DNA from 4 places in the Paenibacillus sp. FSL H7-0323 genome. Region 3 is predicted to be linked to each of the others. Evidence: predicted binding sites of a transcription regulator. Region 3 holds the regulator's gene; each other region holds the start of a gene.
What was found. Region 3 encodes Rex, which represses fermentation and respiration genes when NADH is low (regulators of the CRP and FNR family bind a similar motif). Its sites were predicted from a motif close to TTGTGAAATATTTCACAA; they were not measured.

Region 1: a site for Rex is predicted at 1,652-1,669, ahead of MHH89_RS11275 (polymer-forming cytoskeletal protein). Genes of this name have one in related genera too.
Region 2: a site for Rex is predicted at 1,942-1,959, ahead of scfA (six-cysteine ranthipeptide SCIFF). Genes of this name have one in related genera too.
Region 4: a site for Rex is predicted at 1,893-1,910, ahead of nadA (quinolinate synthase NadA). Genes of this name have one in related genera too.

Annotation. Positions count from the first base shown of each region.
Region 1 is NZ_JBBODB010000001.1:2,464,687-2,470,799, forward strand. Features, by position in the region: gene MHH89_RS11265 (histidine phosphatase family protein) at 1-113, shown strand, start outside; gene MHH89_RS11270 (hypothetical protein) at 176-421, opposite strand; gene MHH89_RS11275 (polymer-forming cytoskeletal protein) at 1,042-1,593, opposite strand; gene MHH89_RS11280 (LacI family DNA-binding transcriptional regulator) at 2,235-3,146, shown strand; gene MHH89_RS11285 (MFS transporter) at 3,195-4,460, shown strand; gene MHH89_RS11290 (hypothetical protein) at 4,484-5,236, opposite strand; gene MHH89_RS11295 (phosphotransferase) at 5,373-6,113, opposite strand, start outside.
Region 2 is NZ_JBBODB010000001.1:5,694,453-5,700,565, reverse strand. Features, by position in the region: gene scfB (thioether cross-link-forming SCIFF peptide maturase) at 250-1,644, opposite strand; gene scfA (six-cysteine ranthipeptide SCIFF) at 1,767-1,916, opposite strand; gene MHH89_RS25575 (response regulator transcription factor) at 2,482-3,264, opposite strand; gene MHH89_RS25570 (histidine kinase) at 3,239-4,825, opposite strand; gene MHH89_RS25565 (flavocytochrome c) at 5,098-6,113, shown strand, end outside.
Region 3 is NZ_JBBODB010000001.1:2,640,626-2,646,738, reverse strand. Features, by position in the region: gene MHH89_RS12050 (tetratricopeptide repeat protein) at 1-141, shown strand, start outside; gene dinG (ATP-dependent DNA helicase DinG) at 268-3,129, shown strand; gene MHH89_RS12040 (redox-sensing transcriptional repressor Rex) at 3,260-3,913, shown strand; gene MHH89_RS12035 (amidohydrolase) at 3,900-5,201, shown strand; gene MHH89_RS12030 (cell wall elongation regulator TseB-like domain-containing protein) at 5,374-5,892, shown strand.
Region 4 is NZ_JBBODB010000001.1:4,955,347-4,961,459, forward strand. Features, by position in the region: gene ftsH (ATP-dependent zinc metalloprotease FtsH) at 1-1,721, shown strand, start outside; gene nadA (quinolinate synthase NadA) at 1,981-2,919, shown strand; gene nadB (L-aspartate oxidase) at 2,959-4,575, shown strand; gene nadC (carboxylating nicotinate-nucleotide diphosphorylase) at 4,565-5,440, shown strand; gene MHH89_RS22405 (type III pantothenate kinase) at 5,437-6,113, shown strand, end outside.

The sequences.
Region 1 (6,113 bases), 180 kb from region 3:
TGCAGGAAATTGGAGAGTTACCGGATATTCTCTCTACAGCATTATGTAAAGTAACCCTAACTGATAACAATACAACCATCGATCTGTATGGAGATACTTCACATTATCAATGACTATGGGTCAAAAAATAAAAAGGTAACTCCGATTAACGGGGCTACCTTTATAGGGTTCAACATTAAATATCCACACTTTTGATTATAAAACTGCGGACCTTCATCCATTTGCCTGAAATGAATTCATCAATCGTTTTCGTCTTTGGTCTAACGCAAAAGCGATGTTTTGCCCCTTTATCAAAGCCCACAGCTTCAAAAATTAAGCTATCCCCTATTTGCTCCTTGAAGAACACCTGCTTTAATCCCAACCTATTTAACATTTCAAGCTTTACGCTCTCAATATATGTGCGCGAATACTCCTTAGACATATGTGTTCCTCCTAGTAGTGGTAGTAATATTATAAGTCAATATGAAGAAAATCAACAATAGTTCATATATTCATCCACAAAAAACAACCAGGCAGCGATTCTCCGTTGGAGGTTCACTGCCTGGTGTTTTGGGTCTGCGGTGGTTTGCTTGAGTAGGTTACGAGCTAAGCTTAATCATTTGTAGCTTTCGGATACCCACTCCGTTGTAACGCACTATCTTGTTGAAATTTGTAAGATAACTGCATTCTATACACTTATTCCATATCCACAAGGGCTAATTCTAACTTTAAGTGTATTCTATACAATTAAAAACTAGAGAAATAGCCTGTAGAGTATTAAATCAAGAAAATAGATGTACTAAATACAGCTATTTTCATTGGCCGAGCATTTTGAGCATACTAGTTGTACAAAATACAGTTAAAACCATCTACTGTACACTTCAATACTCCATTACTTGTTACTTCAAAGCTTCCGTCGGCTCTCATATGGTAACTAGATGGGGAGTAGTCCATTATGAGTTTGCCCATTCATACTGATTCCTTTTTCCTGAACCTATCCGAATAATTCTATCTATTTAGTCCTTCAACTTCTACATCTAACTAATCGAAAACATCACTAACTTATTTAACTTCAGTTGCCCCAGTTACTTTACCTTCAATCCCTGCAGTTGCTTTCACATCTTCGTTTGCGAAGTAAAGATTGCCATCAATAGTCGAGGTTTCATGCAGATTAAATCCGTTCGCTTCTACATAAACATCACCTTTAATGGTTCCGCCTTGAACTCGTAAATTTTCACTTTGTACAGTTAACTTAGGTACAGTGAGTGTGTAATTGGCAGTAACTTTGTGATCAGCGTCTTGGGCATAAAGAGCAATCTTACGGTAGATGTCGCCGTCTGCGGCCCCTTTATCATGGAATTCGCCTTCAACAACAACATCTTGGGCAATCGTCACATCATTTAGGATGGCAATAATCCAATTTCCATCTTTACTTACAGCCTTGGTAAACGCATCTGCTTGATTTACGATTGAAGCTGTAGTAACTGCATCCGTTTGCTCTGTAGTTGGAGCCGTAGTAGCCGCCGAATTAGTCGCATTATTATTATTCGCACCACAACCAGACAAGACTGCAACCGAGACGCCTGCTACTAACATCATTTTAAATAACTTCATTTGAAATCCCCCTTGTTTTTGATTATAAATTAATTATATATTAAAAATTTTAATAAACAGGTGAAAATTTTCACAATATTGTGTCGTTATCTGAAGCGGTTTCACAAAGATCACTAATCTCCATACGGAATCGTATCCATAAGTAACACCTCAGCTCGCTGCCCGTTTTAAGTTCATAGATCTTAATACTTATTTACCCAAATTTTAAGAAAGGTCACAAAGGTGATTAATTCCACACAAAAAGGACACTCCCAACAACTGCGGAAGTATCCTCATAGTCTTTATTACTATAAATCTTTAGATTAGATATTCTCTTGAAAAAGATATGGAACCATCATACTCTACACTTACTTTTTTAATGTTAGGATTATGCAAAACTCCAGCATAAAAATAATACAGCGGAAGGATGACCATTGGGTTAATAAGCATTTTTTCAGCTTTTGCATAAAGCTTGTTTCGTATAATTTAGCTTAAGACGATTATCAAGCAGATCTTCCCAGAGTTGAATCTCAAGGGCTACATTCTTCCATTTCTAGCTACTTAACAGGGTCATCTGACTGCTCTCTCACCCCCCATTGACGCTTTAGAATCAGAATGTTAATCTTTAGAAAATATCACAAGGATAAGGGAGCTATTTACTGGTGAAAAAGACAACCATGAAGGACATCGCACTTCGTGCCAATGTCTCCGTCGCAACAGTGAGCTATGTTCTGAATCGTGTCGGCAACCAAACCATTCCTGAGAAAACGCGCCAGCAGATTCTTCAGCTTGCCGAGGAACTGCATTACATACCAAATCTGGCAGCACGTTCACTTGCGAATCAGAAAACAGGATTGGTCGGTGTGCTTGTTAACACAGCAGCCCATACCCCACACTGGAAGCTCCATGCCCAGTTCTCATTTATACATGCCTTGGAACAACGGTTAACAAATGCTGGTTACCATACGCTGCTATATTCACTTGATGTTGACCAGCCTTCTTTGGATATTATCGTAGAAAGAAAGCTGGAGGCTGTATTTCTGATCGATGTGCGCGAGGAAGCCTTTTATTCGATCTCCAAGCATTTTGTAGAAGGAATTCCTTTGATTCTGATCGACAGCATGATTGAAGATAAACTCTTTAAGCAGGTCCTTTTCAACTATCGAGCAGCTCTGCAAAAGGTAAAACCACAGGACCTTTCACAGGTATGTTTAATTATGGAGAGCTTCAATAACTCTTTCCTCACCCGCTTTATTCAGGACAGTCTTCCATTACCTCAAGAAGCGATATTCACCGTTGTCAATTTGGAGGAATTAAATACATTCTTACAGGAGGGGGGCTATAAAGAGGCCATTGTCATTAATGAGTTTATTGGAAGTTACGTTGAAAAAAACGGGAGGTTCGAACAACTCTCTGTTCTTTGCACCTGCAATTGTCCGGAAATATTAGGAGATGACGTTCATAAATTCATTTTCACAGGGGATAAAGCGGCTACTGCATTTGAACTCATGAACAAATTATTGCATCATTCTGACTACTCCGCACAAGAAAATAATTGTTATTTTGTAGAATAATTTTTTTGGCCATTCGCTTAAGCGTTTAAGTTGAAAGGAGCATAACTTATGCCTGGTCCTGTATTAGTGAAACAAGTTCCCTCTGCTGTTCAAGCTCATCCCTCTCTTTGGGGAAATTGGAGATTCCTGCTTCTACTCAGTTCGTACTCCATTTCCTTGTTCGGTAACACTTTTCATAGTATTGCTTTAAGTTTATGGGTACTGCAAACGACCGGCAGCGCCAAAATGATTGCCATCATCACGATAATCAATTTATTGCTTAGTTCTTTGCTCGGATCGATAGGGGGAACTTTTGCGGATAGGGTCAATCGTCGAACCCTCATGCTGATCACAGATCTGATAAGTTGCGGACTCGTAGTGACACTAGCTTTAGCCATTTCCCTGCCCTCTACTTCGTTCATTATCGTCGCCATACTGACGGGTCTTACGACCATTTCAGCTTTATTCCAGTCCCCGGCATACCAAGCTTCTATCACTACTGTTGTTGGTAAAGAACATCTACAAAAAGCGGTAGGACTGTTGAACTTGTCTGAAAACATCTGCCGGACTATTGGTTATTCCGCCGGTGGGATTTTCGTAGCGAGTTTTGGAGCAGCCGACGCTATTTTATTTGATGGAGCTACATTCTTCCTCTCCTTTCTGCTCGTGTTAGCGGTCCGTTCCCTTCCTTTGCCAACTCAATTAAACAACGTGCCCAAGAAGGAACGGAAATTCACACAGGATTTGATCGATGGAATTCGCTATATTTGGAGATACCCTTTTGCAAGAGCCGTTATGATTATGCTTCCTACCTTAACCTTATTTTTTGTCCCCTCCCTGATGTTGACCCAGGTTATGGCCGTCAACGTGTGGGATTCCACTCCCTTTCAGTTTGGACTTATTGAAGCCTGTATTCCACTTGGTTATATGATCGGATCCGGTCTGATCTTACTGCTCGGCTCCAAATTGAAGAATAGAGGATTTCTTATTATGACTGGACTGCTATGTCTCGGTCCCCTGTACCTCCTGTTATCATTCGTCACTTCCGCTGCGATTGCCATTCCTATCATTCTTGTAATTGGCTTCATGTTCTCATTCTGCACGTTGCTGATTAATACAATCCTTAGGCTGGAAGTTTCAGAAGACCTCCAAGGTAGGGTGTTCGGTGTATTAGGTTCTATCATGAGTGTAGCCCCATCCATTGGTCTTACTGCTGTCTCATCCTTGTCTGATCTCTTCAGCCCTGGTCCTGTCATGGGTTCAATCGGAGTCTTACTGCTGCTGTTTGCCTTATCAACTATCACTAAATTAAAGGTAATTCGAAACTACAAGTAATTTCAGAACGTATCCTGTGTTCTTTATCGCCCTCTTTTTCTAATAACGCGTCTAAGATGAAGCTCAAACAGTAATAAAACAACCAGAAAAATCAATAACAGGAGACCCGCTATTCCAGTTAGAAACGGAAATAGGAGTGGGAAGAAAATACTAGGATAGGCCTTAGTAACATCTGAATAATAGCCCATACCCATAAGGGAGGTACCGGAGAACTCGATTAGCTTGACGCCTAAATGATTGTTGCTTCTTTGCGCATAGCTGAGAACCTCTTCGTCTACTTCTCCGTCTTGTGCAATCGTGATGATTTTCCATTTTCTTGTTTCCATGGGTTGACTATCGTCGGTCAGTCTTTGGACTATATTTATTTGATTCTCACCAGTCTTTCGGTCCTTTACTGTGAGAATATCTATCCACGAAAAATACCTGCTGCCTCTGTCCCGATTGGATAGCCATATTTCATCAGGGGTGGAGATTTTTTGATCATTTAATAAGAACTGAACTTTGACAATATCACCAGGCGGGACCTTCTCCTCTTCATCCCATGGGGTCAACTCTGCTTTCCTGCCTGTTTTTTCTTCCCTGATTTTAATATTCTTATCATCAACCGTTATCTCTTGTACGTTTATTGGGTTATATTCTTTTTCAGCATGCTTTATCTCATAACGCTGATTAATTTGATCAGAGATTATGTACTCACGTATATAGTTGAACAATGGGTTAAAAGAAATCGCCAGCAAAAATAGCGAGACGCCAGATATAACTATAAACTTCTTCATAAGTCCTCCTTTTTAACGTACAGTCAGTTTAAACTTTTGGCGTGAACCCCCTTCCGGTCCATCGGAACACACTCATCCATTTATATCTTCCATCGTAGCGTTAATAACATTCATAAATAAGTTCTCCTTTAATAGATTAGGCACTACCTTCCTCTAAATCTCCCAACCATAATAAACATTGTGGAATAAAATCAGCGTAGTCGTGTAATGCATTAATCGTACGGATTACCTCACGAGTACCCAGCTCCCGTTCTGCATCATCTGAGCTCTCCAGTCCTAGCGAACGTCTGATATTGTAAGCTAACCATTCTAATTTTCCCAAAAAGCCATAGTTGAGCACAACCTGCCAATCCGCATAAATCTCTCCGCCATGCTCCAGATAGCTGTTAATCAAATTTGAGAATGCCTTTTTGCTTAAATCTCCCGATTCAGAACCTGACCAATATAAAGCTACATCTATCAGCTCTAACGTAGGATGAATAGGTCCTGCTGCTTCCCAATCGATTATTATCGGAACTTTCTGCTCATCCCACAAGACATTTTTGGGGTCTAAATCCCGATGGCTGATAACATAATGATTCGTCAATAGACTCGCTGAAGAATGAATCAATGACTCCCAATTCTCTATCTTATGCAGGTGATCTGCCAGCAAGCTTGACCATTCTGCACCCTGCTGCTCTCCTTTGAGAGCAAGCTCCTTCCAATTTTCAACTGCAGCCTTAGACGCTATAAGCGTTTCAAAGTGATGATCATCCGTTCCCTGTGAGAAATCGATGATGTGGAGCTGCGCAAGAATTGCCCCAATCTTTTTACAACAATCTAAATCTATTTCATCTAAAGGTAATGCCTTCCCCTGAACCCATGGAAACAATAAATA
Region 2 (6,113 bases), 3.1 Mb from region 3:
TACATCCGATCCTCAATCTCTTCACTTCTTTAGCCCCGCCCTGCTCCTTGCTTCCAAATTTATCGAGCAACGCACAGAATTTATTCCATAGATTCAGATTAAAAAACGATTAGTGATCTGCCCTTTACAGAAACCGATCCCTTTCTTGTTTTACGGTCCTCCTTCTCTAAATTCATACAAAAACCGAGAAAGGCACTTTATTTAAAAGTGTCTATTTCTCGGTTATAGTTTATTCATCCGTTACGTTAACTAGCTAGATTGCTCTTCCATCGCTCTAATAGATTCATCCACCTTCACCATCATGGAACATTCGACTCTTTTGCGGAAGACGTCACAGCTGAAATCATAGGTTCCGACCAGGGAACCCGTCGCGTGCAGTGCATTGGCAGGACAACCACCGCTGCAGTAGAGTTTAGCCCAGCAGTCCTTGCATTCCGGCTTCGAGTAGCAGTTGCTCTCTTGGAATTGACATTGCAGCTCAGGTTTTGTGATGCCATCCCAGAGGTTTCCCATGCTGTATTCTTCATCCCCGACGAACTGGTGACAAGGAAAAAGCTCTCCCCAGGGGGTGACAGCAAGATATTCGGTTCCTGAACCACAGCCAGTAATTCTCTTCTGGATGCAAGGTCCTTCCGAGAGGTCAAGCATGTAGTGATAAAAGGTAACCCCCTTGCCCTGCTCATCACGTCCAATCATTTCCTTGGCGAGAATTTCGTACTGGTTGTAGATCTCCGGCAGGTCCTCCTCGGTAAGTGCATAAGGTTCCTTTGGATCACAGATGACTGGTTCCATCGAGATCTTGTCAAAACCAAGGTCTGCGATATGAAATATATCGTTGGTGAAATCGACATTATTACGCGTATAGGTTCCTCGTACATAGTACTCTTGGTCTCCGCGCTTACGAACGAATTCCTGAAACTTCGGAAGAATATGATCATAGCTGCCTTTTCCGTTAACCGTTTGGCGAAGCCGGTCATGAACCTCTTTTCTTCCATCCAGGCTTAATACGACATTGTACATTTCCTGATTTAAAAACTCAGTGACCTCATCGTTCAGCAACATCCCGTTCGTCGTGAAGGTGAAGCGGAACTTCTTTTTGTATTCTTGTTCTTTGCTTCTTGCATAAGCTACGATCTGTTTAACCACTTTCCAGGCTAAAAGTGGTTCCCCGCCGAAAAAGTCAATGTCCAGGTTTCGATGATGACCTGAGTTTTCAAGCAGATAATCGATAGCTTTTTGTCCAACCTCATAGCTCATGATTGCTCGATCTCCGTTGTATTTCCCCTGACTAGCGAAGCAATAGTCACATGACAAATTACAGGTATGCGCAACATTGAGGCAGAGTGCCTTGACATAAGTTTTTCGTTTTTTTAAATCGAGCGAGAGGTTCTCATACTCATCTTTTGTAAAAAGCTGTCCATCATTTATAAGCGCCTCGATATCCACGATGGTTTCTCGAATGTCGCTCTCGGAAATGCTGGAATCATCTTTATATTTATCCAACATTGTTGTCACGATTTGATCGACAGAAGTTTTCTCATAATCCGCTATAATTTCATATGCTAGGTCATCAACAACATGCACCGAGCCACTATAGGTATCGAGCACGATATTGTATCCGTTTAGTTTATATTGATGAATCATACTTACTAATCAAGCTCCTTTTGCACACAAGTAGAAACGGCTTCGCCATCCTTTAGGGATAGTATCCATTTCTTAAAAATAGCCGCCCATCAGCAGAGCAATGGGCGGTAAAATTCCGAATCCTATCTGTTCATTGCATTTTCACACTTCTGGTTTGCAACGCCGCAGGAAGTTTTACAAGCGGACTGGCAAGAGGTCTGGCATGCGCCGCATCCGCCGTGTTTTGCGGTATCCATCAGTTTGCGGGTGCTTAGGGTTACGATTCTTTTCACGATAAATGACTCCTTCTGTAATTTCTTGTGATCACTTTCACTTAATTTCCATGGAACATCGTAGCAACATCACGCAGGTACGTCTATGATGCCTGTCACCTAGCAGAGCAGAGAGGGGTTAAACATAAGCATCAACACTAATTTTCGTGCAGTCTTTCATGCTTGTGATCGTAGGATGCGGCAGCGGGAACCAGAGTCAGAGCAATGCTAAAAAAGTGAAACAAAAAAGAGACGGCAATGATGCCATCTCTTTAACAACATTTTTTCTCATACTTGTCCGTAAAGTCCAATAAATATAAGGATTTCATAGCACTGTATCCTTCCTTACCAGTAGAGCGACACTCTCCACATGCGTGGGTGGACAATGTGAACAAACTTATATGAGGAGCCCTAAGACACTTCCAGACAGTTTATCTGCTCTTGACGCCTTAGTTCATAAAAATATTTCACTATTGGATGCTTTAACTTCATCTTCTCGCTCATGTTTAAAACCCAACCGTTTTGATAGAAGGCAACTCCGAGCATAACATCTATGGCGTGCTGCAGAGGGACGAGAATGGCCCTCCTATCCATAACCGAACGGATGCTTTTTGTACTCTAAGGGGCTTGAGCCGACTCTATTTTTAAACACACGACTAAAATAGTACTGGCTCTTATACCCTACCTTCACGGCCAGATCCCCGATTTTGATATTCGGCATTACGTCATCCAGAATCTCCTTCGCCTTCGATATCCGAAGCTCGGTGACATAGTCAAGGAATGAAGCACCGATTTCTTGCTTCATACGCTTACTAAGATAGGTTTGGTTGATATGAAATAGTGCTGCTACTCGAGTAATAGACAGCTCCGGATCCTGATAATGACTGTCAATATACTCGGTCACTTTTTGGATAAGCACTGTTCCATCCCCTGTATACCCGGGAAGCTCCCGCTCCTTATCCACCCTGTCTTCATGTGAATGCAAAGGATATTTTACCTGAAGATGCTCATCGATCCGATGAAGCAGCTTGTTCAGATCACTCTTCGGCACAGGTTTCAATACATAATCGAATGCTTGCAGTTGCACGGCTTGACGCGCATATTCAAAGTTATCGTACCCGCTGATGATGACAACCAGAACCGACGGGCAGCGTTCGCGCAATATATTCATCAGATCGAGCCCATTCATATTCGGCATGTTGATGTCCACAAGACATACATGTGGTGGGGCTTCCTCCACCATATTCAATGCTTCGTTTGCACTTTTCGCTTCTCCTGCAACCTCAAAAAGATACGGACTCTCCTCAATGTATTGTCGCAAGCCTTTGCGAATGATCGTTTCATCATCGACGATGACAATCTTCCACATCTTCATTCCACTCCCCGTCCAAAGGTATTCGAATGACCATAACGGTAATCCCATCTTCGCTCTTCACTGCAAGGCCATATGGCACCCCGTAAGCTAGTCGAATGCGATGGTTTACACTGTATAGCCCAAAGCCTGTGGCAGAACGATCATATGCATCATCAAGAAGGGCTTGATTTATCTGCTCAAGCTTCTCTTCCGGAATCATAACCCCATTATTTTCAACCTTAATGACCAAATCATCGGCCTGTTGATATGCTGTAATCGAAATTTTGCACTTTTGATCCCCAAGTGGCTTAATCCCGTGATAAATCGCATTTTCCACCAAAGGCTGCAGCATGAAGCGAACGACTTGGCACTGAGCAAGCTTTTCATCATATCGAAGCTCGTAGTCCAGAATCTCCTCATATCGCACACCTTGAATATGAAGATAACTCTCGACATGGTACAACTCCTGATCAAGCAGAATGTAGGGACTGCCTGTTCCAAGCCCTAATCGGAAATACGCGCTAAGCGCTTCCACCATCTCCACCACATTGTCTGCTCCATGTTCCGTTGCCATCCACTGGATCGTATCCAATGTGTTGTATAAAAAGTGCGGCTTGATCTGCTCATGAATCAGTCTGAGTTCCATCTCCTTTCGGTCCTGCTCCACAGCGTATAATTGAACAAGCATGTCATTGAAGCTTCGTCCAAGATCGCCGATCTCATCCGAGCGCGTAACATCTGCACGTATGGTTTGGTTGCCGTTCTGCACATTTTCCATTACCTGGCGAAGCGACTGAATTGGACGAATAATGGAAGAAGCAAGCAGCAGCAGAAAGACGATAAACGCACTACCGATAAGAATGCCTACCAGCAATGCAGTCCGTTGGGTTTTGATCACCGCTAACGATAGACTTGAATTCGGTACTTTGAGTACTAACTTCCAGCCTTCCACATTTTGAATTGGAGCCTCAAATACACTCATGTTCTTCTTATCTGCTGCATCCTCTGCTCCATCTCCTTCACCCAGCTCTCTGCAATCGACGATAAGCTGGCCTGACTGGTCATATAGCATTACATCTTGAGCAATCTCCTTCATCTTCTTGACGGAGACGGCTGCGGCAATATAAGCTACCTCATCATTCACCGATGGATTCACGCGATAGAGAATAACGACGATTTCGGCTGCATTCGCTTTGGACACGATCGGATTGCTCACCACATAATTGGAATCTGAATTCAGCAGTTTTCGATAGTAGGGTCGGTTTAGTATCGAAAAAGGCTTATCCCTTGCTGACCAGGAATTTCCGTGAATATCCACCACGCGTATGGATTCGTACTCTACTTGCTTCTTCGCCTCGAACTTATCGAACTCTTGCAGCAATTCATCTCGTGTCCAATGATGGTCCGAAGCTAGAGAAGCAAGCATGTCTATCTCTCCAATGCGCTGATTAAACCAATAATCAATCTGGTCGCTGCGTGCAGTAACCACTTGCTGCGTTAAGTTCTTATTCAAAGGGACAACCGTATGGTTCATCTCCAAATATATTGTTACAAGCAATGCAACGAACAGCAGCAAGAAGCAGCCTCCTGCGATTAACGTAATTTTTAAGTGAATTGATTTCATTGTAATCATAGCCCTTCACAATATCCGTTTCTTACATGCCCGAAAAAGACAAAAAAACACTAATCTGTGCAAATACATAATGCTGTACTAAATCTATAATAGGTCTTGTGCATATTTTCACATGAAATAACATTCATGTCTAGGCCAGAGATAAAGGATTTGCCCAGCAAATCTTCCTCTCCCTAGTGTATGTAACCAATCCACAACAGAATGAAGGAGATATTATGCGAACTCACACGAAAAAGCTGTTATCTATTCTACTAGTCCTCAGTCTTATGTTCACGCTTGCTGCTTGCGGCAGTAAAGATGCAGAGCCCGCTGCAGATGCAAACGGAGTTCAAGTCTTTGAAGGAGTTGGGCAAGGTAAACATGGCGATATTAAAGTACAAGTCTCCTTATTAGATAACAAGATCACTGACATTAAAGTAACAGAGCATAAGGAAAATGAAGTACTTGCAGAACCTGTTTATACGCAGCTCAAGCAAGAGGTCATGGCAACTAACAGCGCAAAAGTTGATGCCATTAGCGGATCTACAGTTACAAGCAAAGGATATCTCGAAGCCATTCAAGATGCCATTACGAAGTCTGGACTTACCCTTGTCGCTGGCGCTGCAGTCAGTGGAAGCAAAGACAAAGAAGAAGCCGAGCAAACCTATGATGTTGTCGTCATCGGTGCCGGGGGTGCTGGCTTTAGTGCGGCTATCGAAGCGAAGAGCGCTGGAGCTAATGTAGTTCTGCTCGAGAAAATGCCAGCTGTTGGCGGCAACACATTGATTTCCGGTGGTGAGATGAATGCGCCTGACAACTGGGTTGAACGTGCTCTTGGCATCACAGATGACACGGCTGACTTGTTCTATAATGATACGATGAAAGGCGGAGACAACCTCGGGGATCCAAAGATGGTTCGTATTCTTGCCGACAATGCTCTAGCATCTGCCGAATGGCTGCGCGATGATATCAAGGTAGAGTTCTTACCTGATCATCTGTTCCAATTTGGTGGCCATTCCAGAAAACGTGCGTTGATTCCTGTAGGTCATACAGGTGTTGAATTGATTACTAAGTTAAAAGCCAAAACAGACGCTGATCAAATCACGATCAAAACGAATATGAAAGCCGAAACCTTGCTGAAGGACGAAAGCGGCAAAGTAACAGGTGTAACTGCGACTTCGGGTACTGGCGACAAAATCACATTCCATGCGAACAAAGGCGTCATCATCGCTACCGGTGGTTTTGGATCCAA
Region 3 (6,113 bases):
CGTTTCAATGAAGCGCAGGAATTGTTTGATCTTGCTTTGCAGCATGACCCTGCGCTTCCGGAACCAAACGTTAACTTAGAGGTATGCCGCCGTCGTGGAGGGAAGCTGCATTTTGGAAATCAGCTGGTTTCCCTTTTGTAAAAGAATAACGGTTTTGGAAATTTCCATTCAAGCGATGCATCCCCTGAACCAGTGGTGTGCATCGCCTTTTTTCGCAACTTCTGTTATGCTGATTAAGAGTCTCAATTGAAAGGGAATAGAATTATAATGAAATTTGCCGTGCTTGATTTTGAAACAACAGGAACCCAATCCGTGGGTGAAATTATCCAGGTTGGCCTTGCAATTATAGAAGAAGACCGGTCCATCTCCCGGGTATATGGTTCCTATGTCAAGCCCGGAACGCCGATTCCTCCTTTTATAACAGGTCTGACGGGGATTACCGATGATGATGTTAAGGATGCGCCTGAGCTGGATGAGATGATGATGGAGCTTGTTCCGCTCTTGGATGATGTTGTGCTTGTAGGGCATAATGTCGCTTTCGACTTCCATTTTTTACAAAATGCTTTAGATCGTTGTGGTTATTTGCCATTTCAAGGGCGGATTTTGGATACGATTGATTTTCTGAAAATTTGCTTTCCTTCGCTCACATCTTATCAACTAGGCTCTGTCAGTGCTCATTTTGGAGTGACACATGATCGTCCGCATCAGGCAGATAGTGATGCACTTGCGACTGCTTTAGTGCTGCTGAAATGTCTGGAGGAGCTCTACGAGCTGCCGCTGCTTACGATCCAGAGACTCTGTGAGCTGTTTACCGAAGAGGATAGTGATCTGGGCTGGTACTTTGATGGTCTGCTGCGAGAGCGGGAAGCGGAAACGCTACAGCCCGAAGGTGATCTGACTTTCTATCGTCAATTAGCGCTTGCAGTAGGAGATTGGACGGAGTTAGCGCCACCTAGAGATGAGCATGCTGAGAATCCGCTAGCGAATTTATCTTTTACTGATTATATGGACGAAGTAACCAAACGACTTAAAGACACATTACCGCAGTATGAAAGCCGGGAAGCTCAGGATATTATGATCAATGAGGTGATGACGGCACTTGCCGAAGACAAACACCTACTGATCGAAGCGGGCACAGGAACCGGTAAATCGCTCGGTTATTTGTTGCCTGCCATTTATCAAAGCGTTCGCACCAATGAAAAAGTCATGGTCAGCACTCATACCATTAATCTGCAGGACCAATTGCGCGAGCGGGATATCCCTTTGTTAACGCAGGTAGTTCCTTTTCCGTTTAAAGCTGCTATTTTTAAGGGAAGAGGGCATTATTTGTGTCTGCGTAAGTTTGAGCATAAAATTAATAAAAAGGACTTTATAAGCCCAAGGGAAGATGCGCTTACTGCCGCTCAGATGATTGTATGGCTCACTCAAAGTGAATCAGGGGATGATGAAGAGCTGAATTTAAGCGGCCGGGGCGGTGACTTCTGGGAGACGGTGGCAAGCGATACCGATTCCTGTCTGGGCCGTTCTTGTCCTTGGTTCCGCAAATGTTATTATCATAGGGCCAAGCATGAAGCTGGGATTGCTGACGTGGTTATTACGAACCACTCCAAGCTATTCGCAGATGTTAAGGCTGGGCACCAGCTGCTTCCGGCTTACGAGCATCTTGTCATTGATGAAGCACATCATTTAGAAGATGTGGCTGGTAAACATCTTGGCATGCATATGAAGCATTTCACTGTGGCACACACATTATCGCGACTGTATAAAGATAGCCGAAACGGACAGCTTCCTGCTCTGCGTCAGATATTACAGTCGTCAGGCAGTGAAGAGGCTTCAGAATGGAGCGGAGTCATCGATCGGATCTACCCGGATCTGCTTACCGTCAAAGAAACCTGGGATGCACTCAGCGACAAGCTGTTCAGCCTTTTGCCGGAACGCAGTGATGCAGGGGCAGGGGAAGCGGGACAACTGGTTATGCGGTTGATTCCCGCCCGTAAGCCGAAGGATTGGGATGAATTGGTTGCACTAGAGAACACTATGAATCTGACGTTAAGCGACATCATCCGTAAGGGTGATAAAATGCTTAACGAGATGCGCGACCAGGAAAGCCAATCCTCAGCAGACAGTCTTGTTACTGATATTAGCGGTTTATTTAAGGATTTGGCTTCCATCCGTGAGCAAGTAAGATTCTTTATGGGGCTGAATGACGATAATGTAGTATATTGGCTGGAGGCAAATGGAAATTACCGCAGCAAATCACTGCAGATGTATGCCGTCCCTGTGGATGTTAGCAGCCAGCTTAAAGAGTTGTTCTTCGATAAGAAAAAAAGCATCGTGCTTACCTCGGCGACGCTGTCTGTAGATAAGTCTTTTCAATTTATGATTGATAATCTCGGACTTAACGAAGCTGCGGAAGAAGGACGTCTAATGACCTCACTTCTTCCTTCTCCCTTTAAGTATCGCGAGCAGGCACTGTTAGTTATACCGCGTGATTTTCCTAGTGTGAAGGGCAGTGTGGGCGATGCTCGATTTGTCGATACACTCGTACAGTCATTATCGGAAGCTGCTAAAACAACACGTGGGCGGATGCTGGTTCTGTTTACTTCTTATAAAATGCTGCGTCAGGTATATGATCCGCTTAAAGAGGCTTTGGCCTCACAAGAGATTACGGTGCTTGGTCAAGGCGTGGAAGGTGGCAGCCGGAGCAAGCTGATCCGCCGCTTTCAGGACAGTGCAGCATCCGTATTGCTGGGGACGAGCAGCTTCTGGGAAGGTGTAGATATTCCAGGTGAAGCACTGACTTGCCTGGCCATCGTGAGACTTCCGTTTCAACCACCGAATCACCCGTTGGCGGAAGCGAAGTCGGAGTTATTGCAGGCCCAGAAGAAGAATCCGTTCATGAAATTATCTGTTCCTCAAGCGGTTATTCGTTTTAAGCAGGGATTCGGAAGACTGGTTCGCACGGCGCAGGATCGCGGAATAGTTATTGTTTATGATACAAGGGTTATTGAATCTCATTACGGGAAGTATTTCCTTTATTCATTGCCTGGTCCCAAAATGGAGCATATGCTTACTGATCAAATGGTCCCTCGCATAGCGGAATGGCTAGAGGATGGCGGCGCTTCTTAAAACGCTCGTCTTCAGTTTAGCTCCTCCTTATCCTTAAGGGCGGTGTGTTACAGTACCGTCCTTAATAAGGAGAGGTAGACGTTTGAATATGGATTTTCACAAGAACATTACTATTTTTAGGAGGAAAAATATGAAATCGGATAAAATATCAGAAGCCGTTGTTCGCAGACTACCTGTGTACTTGCGTTTTTTGAATGATCTCCAGAATCGCGAAATATTAACAGTTTCCTCTCAGGAACTTGGACAAAAGCTTGATCTTAATCCCGCACAGATTCGTAAGGATTTAGCATATTTTGGTGACTTCGGCAGAAAAGGTATCGGCTATGATGTAACGTATCTTATTGAGAAAATCCGTCATATCCTGAAGCTGGATCAACAGCTTAATGTAGCTTTAGTTGGAGCAGGTAATCTCGGACATGCCTTGTCTAATTACAATGCATATCTCAAAGATACTATGAAAATTACGGCTATATTTGATTCGTACGCTCCTAAGGTTGGACGTAAGATCAACTCCCTTACTGTGCAACCGATGGATGAACTAGGCAGCACAATTCGTGAGCAAGGTATTCGCATTGCCATTATTACCGTACCTGATTCAGAAGCTCAAAATGTAGCAGATATCCTCATTTCTTCTGGGATTGAAGCAATTTTGAACTTTGCCCCTGTGATTCTGAAGACACCACCGAATATCCGGGTGCATGCAGCTGATTTTACAACTGATCTGCAAAGTCTTGCTTATTACTTGCGGGATGGAAAGGAAGAAAGTGAACATGAACAACAATAAAACGATAATTAAGGGCGGGTATTTTCTGACTCCGGGAACGGATGAGCCGGTTCTGAGTGGATATATGACTATTGAAGATGATTTAATCACTTACATAGGAAAAGAAGAGCCTCAGATGGAAGCTGGAGTGCAAGTGGTTGATGGCAGCCGTCTGCTGTTCATGCCTGGACTTGTAAACACACATGGTCATGCGGCGATGTCTTTGCTGCGTGGATATGGAGATGATTTAGCGCTACAAGTGTGGCTTCAGGAGAAGATGTGGCCAATGGAGGAAAAGTTCTCCGGTGATGATGTATACTGGGGAACCTCCTTATCTGTATTGGAAATGCTGAAGGGTGGAACTACGACCTTCCTCGATATGTATGATCATATGGACCGAGTAGCCGAGGTAGCTGAGTTATCAGGTATCCGTTCCGTATTGATGCGTGGTGTGATCGGGTTATGTCCAGAGGATGTACAGAATCACAAGCTTGCGGAAGCGATTTCTTTTGCCCGTAACTGGCATGGAAAGGCTGACGGTAGAATTACTACTATGATCTCGCCACACGCCCCTTATACTTGCCCTCCGGACTTCCTGGTTAAGTTTGTGCAGGCAGCGCATGATCTGGATTTACCGATGCATACGCATATGTCCGAAACGAAACGTGAAGTGGAACAAAATGTGGCGGATTACGGGTTGCGTCCTGTAGCTCACTTAGAGAAGCTTGGCATGTTTACACGTCCCTCGATAGTTGCACATGGTGTTCATTTAAATGATGAAGAGATTGAGATCTTGGCTCGCCATAATGTGGGTGTATCTCATAATCCGGGCAGTAATTTGAAGCTGGCTAGCGGAGTGGCTCGGGTTACTGATCTTCTAAAAGCTGGTGTGAAGGTGTCTCTTGGCACGGATGGCGCGGCAAGCAACAATAACTTGGATATGTTTGAAGAGATGCGGCTTGCAGCTCTCATTCATAAGGGTGTCAGCGGTGATCCAACGGCTGTTCCAGCTCCAGAGGCTCTGCGTATGGCTACAGAATATGGCGCGCAGTCCATCTTTTTAAATAATGTAGGCAGACTTGCTGTAGGGATGAAAGCAGATTTCATTGCTGTTGATATCGATCAGCCGCATTTGCTGCCACACACAGATCTGTTGTCTCATGCAGTTTACTCTGCTAGCGCTAAGGATGTTGAGCATGTGTGGGTGAATGGTAAACAGGTCATCAAGCATGGACAATGCTTAACCCTGGATGAGGAAGCTATCCGGCGTAAAGCGCAAGAAGCCTTCGAAGGTTTATTGAAGCGTTAAGTCTGGAGAATAACGAATAAATAATAGGCTGCGACTTTTTGCTTTTAGCAAAAGTTGCGGCCTTTTGTGTATTTTTAAGGCTGGGAAAGCTAGAAAATTATGAAATTTTGGATAAACGCGCGGGTGTGTTATATAATCAAAAAAGATATATTACTAGAAAGGGAGCTGTACCTTGAAGAAAAGGAAAAAATGGATCCTCCTGGGGTCAGTTCTGATTCTGCTCCTGGGGTTTGGACTTATCCAGTTCTATGCCTATATTATGAAAGATCAATGGAACGAGCGTGATATCGCTAAGGATGTTGCCAAAACCAGAGCGGGTCTAACACAGGTAACCAAAGCACAAAAATCGGTTTGGGATGAAAATGCAGTGTACTGGGTATTAACTGGGAAAAATGAAGCCGGGACTGCTCTTATGGTCTGGGTCCGCTTTACGGTAGATGGAAAATTTGCTGAAGGCGACGACGCAGTGTTTGCTGAGGAACTAAGTAAAGGAACCTCGGAAGCCCAAATACGCGGCATTATCAAAGCTGATCTTCCGGACATAACGATTGAACGCTTGCTGCCGGGAGTATATAACGGAGAGTATGCTTGGCAGCTTTTTTATAAACAGAGCGGTCGGTATTATTATCAATTTTATCGCTTTTCGGATGGGTCCCGAATGGGCGAAGGTTACAGTTTACCTAAAAGTTAAGCTGAACATAAGGAAATTAAGGGTGGCATAGTAAACAAGCGAACTTATTATAAGTTCGCTTGTTTACATTTATTTGATGTACAAAAGTGATATACTAAGTGATATACTGAATGGGTGGTTATCACCGAATATTCCCTTAAATTCACATACGAAAATAGGCCGATTGATTAAAAATCAAGGCCGATTTTGTCGAAAGTGAGGAATTTATTTGGTATTGATGG
Region 4 (6,113 bases), 2.3 Mb from region 3:
CCAGCATTTGGCTGACATTCCTTTCTTCAATTATCCCGCTGGTAATTATGTTCATCTTGTTCTTCTTCCTGTTTAACCAGGCGCAAGGTGGCGGCGGTAAAGTCATGAATTTCGGCAAGAGCAAGGCTCGGTTATATAATGAAGAGAAGAAGAAAATCAGCTTTGAGGATGTTGCAGGGGCGGACGAAGAGAAGCAAGAGCTTGTCGAAGTCGTTGAGTTCCTGAAAGATCCACGCAAATTTGCAGCTGTCGGCGCACGTATTCCTAAGGGCGTATTGCTTGTAGGTCCTCCGGGAACAGGTAAAACATTGCTTGCCCGTGCGGTAGCAGGTGAAGCTGGCGTACCTTTCTTTAGTATTTCCGGTTCTGACTTTGTGGAAATGTTCGTGGGTGTCGGTGCTTCTCGGGTACGTGATTTGTTCGAGAATGCTAAGAAGAATGCTCCATGTATTATCTTCATTGATGAAATTGATGCTGTGGGTCGTCAGCGTGGTGCCGGTCTTGGTGGCGGACATGACGAGCGTGAACAGACGCTTAACCAATTGCTGGTTGAGATGGATGGATTCGGTGGTAACGAAGGCATTATTATTGTAGCGGCGACTAACCGCGCTGATATACTTGATCCGGCATTGCTTCGTCCAGGACGTTTTGACCGTCAAATTACGGTTGACCGTCCTGATGTGAAAGGCCGTGAAGCTGTACTTAAGGTTCACGCTCGTAACAAACCGCTTACGAAAGATGTAAGACTGGATGTTGTTGCTAAACGCACAACCGGATTCACAGGTGCTGATCTGGAGAATCTGCTGAATGAGGCAGCTTTGCTAGCTGCACGTCGTAACCGTAAAGATATTTCCATGATTGAAGTGGATGAAGCTATTGACCGTGTTATCGTAGGTACTGAGAAACGCAGCCGTGTGATCAGTGACCGCGAGAAACGTATTGTAGCTTATCATGAAGCAGGCCATACTATTGCTGGTTACTTCCTTGAGCACGCCGATATGGTGCATAAAGTTACTATTATCCCACGCGGACGTGCAGGCGGATATGTTATTATGCTTCCGAAGGAAGATCGGATGATCGTTACCAAGCAGGAGCTTTTGGATAAGGTTACTGGATTACTTGGTGGACGTGTTGCTGAAGAATTGTTTATTGGTGAGATCGGTACGGGTGCATACAGTGACTTCCAACAGGCTACGCGCATCGTGCGTGCCATGATTATGGAGTATGGTATGAGCGATAAGCTTGGACCTATGCAGTTCGGATCTTCTCAAGGTCAAGTATTCTTGGGTCGTGATATTGGGCATGAACAGAATTACAGTGACTCCATTGCTTATGAGATTGATCAGGAAATGCAGAACTTTATTACTTCGAGTTACGAACGTTGTAAAGATCTGTTGATCAAACACTCCAAAGAAATGCACTTGATTGCCAATACATTACTTGAGAAAGAAACACTTGAGCTTGATCAGATCACACAACTGATTGAACAAGGATTCCTTTCCGAGGATGGTAAACCAGAGGGTGGCGAAGGTGTTGCCCATGAAGTTGGCGAGCCTGTCATCGACAATATCGGTGATGTGCGAGTTCGCATTCAAGGCAAGCCTGAGGATGAACAGTCCACACTTCCTGACCTGTCGAAGGATATCCCGAATAACCCTGATTCTGAGGGTAATGACGGTTCCGGTGATGACAACAAAGGTGGGGGCACTAGCCTTACCTAATTGGGTCCACCATTCATATGATGTAAATTTATCCGGAGAACGTAACTGTTCTCCGGATTTTTTATTTTAATTTTTAAGGGATTCTATGCCTTAAAGCCTGTCCAGTTACATTGACAGAGGCTGGAACGTTGTGTACATTAGTGATTAATATTACTTACTATTTATATCAGCATGTTCATTTTTTCACCATGATGGCGCATGCCATTTGATAACATCATGTCGGCGAAAAGCCGCGAGGATTTAAGGGGGAGAACAATCGGTGGAAGCTCTGGCGCTTGAGCGCAAGCAGGAACAGAATCGAGAACTTCGTATACGTCTTGAACAGCTTAAAAAGGAACGAAACGCAATCATTTTAGCTCATTATTATCAACGTGATGAAATTCAGGAGGTTGCCGATTTCCGGGGCGACTCTTTTTTACTCGCTCAGAAGGCTGCAGAGACAGATGCAGAAGTTATTGTATTCTGCGGTGTTCATTTCATGGGGGAAAGTGCAAAAATTCTAGCCCCGAACAAAACCGTCCTTATTCCTGATGAACGTGCAGGCTGTCCAATGGCAGATATGGTCAATGTAGACGGTTTGCGTAAGCTAAAAGCTCAACATCCAAATGCTAAAGTAGTCACTTATATCAACTCGTCCGCCGAGATTAAAGCAGAAACCGATATTTGTTGTACCTCTGCTAATGCTGTGAAAGTAATCGAATCCCTTGACGCCGAAGAGATTATTTGGGTCCCAGATAAGAATCTTGGTCAATATGTACAAGATCAGACGGGCAAGAAGCTGATTATTTGGGAAGGCTATTGCAACACTCACGACATGTTGACCGTCAAAGATGTAGTAGAAATGAGAGCAAAATATCCAGATGCGGAATTTGTAGTTCATCCAGAGTGTCGTCCTGAAGTAGTCGCCATGGGTGACTATGTAGGCAGCACTACATCAATTCTGGAGTATTGCCGGAAATCGGATCGTAAGCAATTTATCGTTGGAACGGAAGATGGTACCGGATATCAGCTTCGTAAGGATAGTCCAGATAAAGAATTCCATTTTGCTACCAAATTTCTTGTTTGTCCTAATATGAAAGTTAATAATCTAAAAAAACTGGTGAAATGCCTGGAGACGATGAAGCCACAAATCTATGTACCGCCTGCTGTCGCCGACAAAGCCAGAACATCCCTAGAGCGCATGCTACAAGTCCGGTAGCATGCGCTACTCTTTCGTTGAAACAGGTGAAAAGCGGTCATGATTCCACAATATTTGGTTGATTTTGATCTTCGGGATATTCCTACGGTAAAGACAGATTGTATTGTTATTGGTTCAGGGATTGCCGGGTTATTCACAGCTATTAAAGCCAGTGAAGATCGGCGTGTCATAATGATCACAAAGAAATCAGTAATGGAAAGTAATACTCGCTATGCACAGGGGGGGATCGCAGCTGTTATAGCTGAGGATGATTCCCCTGCTTACCACCGGCAGGATACCTTAATGGCCGGAGCAGGTCTTTGCTCCTCAACAGCTGTCGATGCACTTGTTAATGAAGGGCCGGAAGGCGTTCATGAGTTAATTCGCTTAGGAACTCTGTTTGATAAGGAAGATGGGGTACTGGCTTTGACTCAGGAAGGTGCGCACAGCCACCGCCGTATTTTACATGCTAATGGGGATGCTACAGGTTATGAGATTGTTCGTGCATTGGCGGAACAGGTAGCCGAACATGAGAATATTGAGGTCTGGGATGATCATTATGTTATCGATCTCATCACTGAAGGTGGAGAATGTGTAGGCGCATTATTGCAACGGCCCGGTGGTGGAAGGTTGTTCCTGCAAGGGGATGCGACCATTCTGTGCTCTGGTGGAGCAGGACAATTATATCGATACACTACCAACCCAGAAGTAGCTACAGGAGATGGAGTAGCAATCGCCTATCGCGCTGGGGCTCATATACGAGATATGGAATTTATTCAATTTCATCCTACAGCACTTAGTTACCCGGGAGCTCCTAGATTTTTAATCTCCGAAGCTGTGCGTGGGGAAGGAGCAGTCTTGCGCAATATTAATGGAGAACGGTTCATGGAACGTTATCATGACCTGCTTGAGCTGGCTCCGCGGGATATTGTAGCACGAGCTATTGTAAGTGAAATGGAACATACTAAATCAACGTTCGTTTATTTGGATATTACACATGAATCTCCAGAGATGGTGAAGCATCGGTTTCCCACAATATATGAGACATGTATGGGCTATGGACTGGATATTACAAGTGATTGGATTCCAGTGGCTCCCGCTGCGCATTATATGATGGGGGGGATTAAGACCGATCTGAATGGAGAGAGCACCATCCCACGTCTGTTTGCTTGCGGAGAGGTTTCCTCCACAGGCCTGCATGGCGCTAACCGTTTAGCTAGTAATTCATTATCTGAGGCCATTGTATTCGGACAGCGTATTATTGATCGGATTCATGAGCTTTCCCCGCTGGACCGTGATGTTTTATCGGTTAACAGTAACGAGGGACGTGTAGATTCGCCAACTCAAGCTATTGTGGAACGTCGTTTGAAGCTACAGAAGGTAATGGTTCGATATGCCGGACTACGTCGTAACGAAGAGATGTTACTTAAAGGACTAGATGAATTAAAACGACAGCTGCCAATCTTTGGATCAGCATTGTCCAAACGTGAGGAATATGAATTTGCTAATATGCTGACCTGCTGTTTGCTTGTGACAGAGTCTGCTCTGGCACGGGAAGAGAGCCGTGGGGCGCATTACCGTGAGGATTATCCGCAGCGGGATGATGATCAGTGGCGTAAGCACCTGCTTCAAATTCGCGAACTGGGAATAGTGGAGGAATTAAGCGATGATGTTTAATGGTTACAATGAAGAGCTAGTACAATCCATCAAGGCTTGGTTGCGGGAAGATGTTGGTTCCGGAGATGTAACCACGCAGATGACGATTCCAGTGGGCCATGAGTCCAAAGGGATTATTCATGCCAAGGAAGACGGTATAATTTGTGGCATTCCAATTGCAGAGCTGGTCTTTGAAATTGTGGATCCGGCACTTAGTTTTACAGCCCTTGTCGAAGAAGGCCAAGCTGTAACTAAAGGGACAGTAATTATTGAGGTTGAGGGCAGCACACATGCGATTCTAACAGGTGAGCGGCTTGCGCTTAACTTGATGCAGCGTCTTTCGGGTGTGGCATCACGTACAGCTTCTTTCGTGCAGGTGTTGGAGGGATTACCAACTCGTCTAGTGGACACACGTAAGACAACACCAGGTCACCGGATGCTGGAGAAATATGCTGTTCGTATTGGTGGAGGCTTTAATCACCGTTTTGGGTTATATGATGCAGTTATGATCAAGGATAATCATATCAAAGGCGCAGGTGGTATTCGGCAGGCTGTAGGTCGTGCCCGGAAGAACATCCCGCATACGATGAGCATCGAAGTGGAGACCGAGAATTTAGAGCAAGTCGAAGAGGCGCTGGCAGCAGGTGCTGATATTATAATGCTCGATAACATGTCTAACAATATGATGAAGCAAGCCGTGGCTAGGATTAAATCGAAAGCTCCGCATGTTAAGACAGAGGCTTCTGGCAATGTATCGTTAGAAACCTTACGCGGGATTGCTGAAACGGGTGTGGATGTGATTTCTGTCGGGCGCCTTACGTACTCCTTCTCCAGTCTGGATATCAGTCTAGACCTTAATGCCAAGAAGGAAGGGCCTTTGTCATGATGCTTGCTGTCGATATCGGTAATACCAATATTGTTCTCGGTGTATATAGAAAACGCGAATTGCTGCATCATTTTCGGCTAAGTACTGCGCGTCAATCGACCGTGGATGAATATGGAGTAATGATACACAATCTTTTTCACATGTCAGGTGTATCTGTCAAAGACGTTGAAGGTGTAATTATATCTTCGGTTGTTCCGCCACTGGTTAAGACTATTGAGGATATGTGTATTAAATATATAGGGAAAGACCCATTGATTGTTGGACCAGGGATTAAGACGGGGCTTAACTTACGTTATGAGAATCCGCGTGAAATTGGCGCAGACCGGATTGTTAATGCAGTTGCTGCGATTGAACAATACAAATGTCCACTTGTCGTTGTTGATTTTGGTACGGCTACGACTTTTGATTGCATTGATGCAGGTGCTAATTATCTTGGTGGGGCGATTGTCCCCGGCCTAGGCATTTCAACAGAGGCATTATACCAGCGGGCATCTAAGCTGCCGCGAATTGAATTGGAAAAGCCTAAAAAGGTCATCGGACGTAATACGGTGCACGCGATGCAGGCCGGGATTATTTTTGGTTATGCGGGTCAGGTTGAGGGCATTGTTAAACGAATTAAAGTCGAGATGAACGCTCCCGAACTGAAGGTTATTTCGACCGGAGGCCTCGCCTC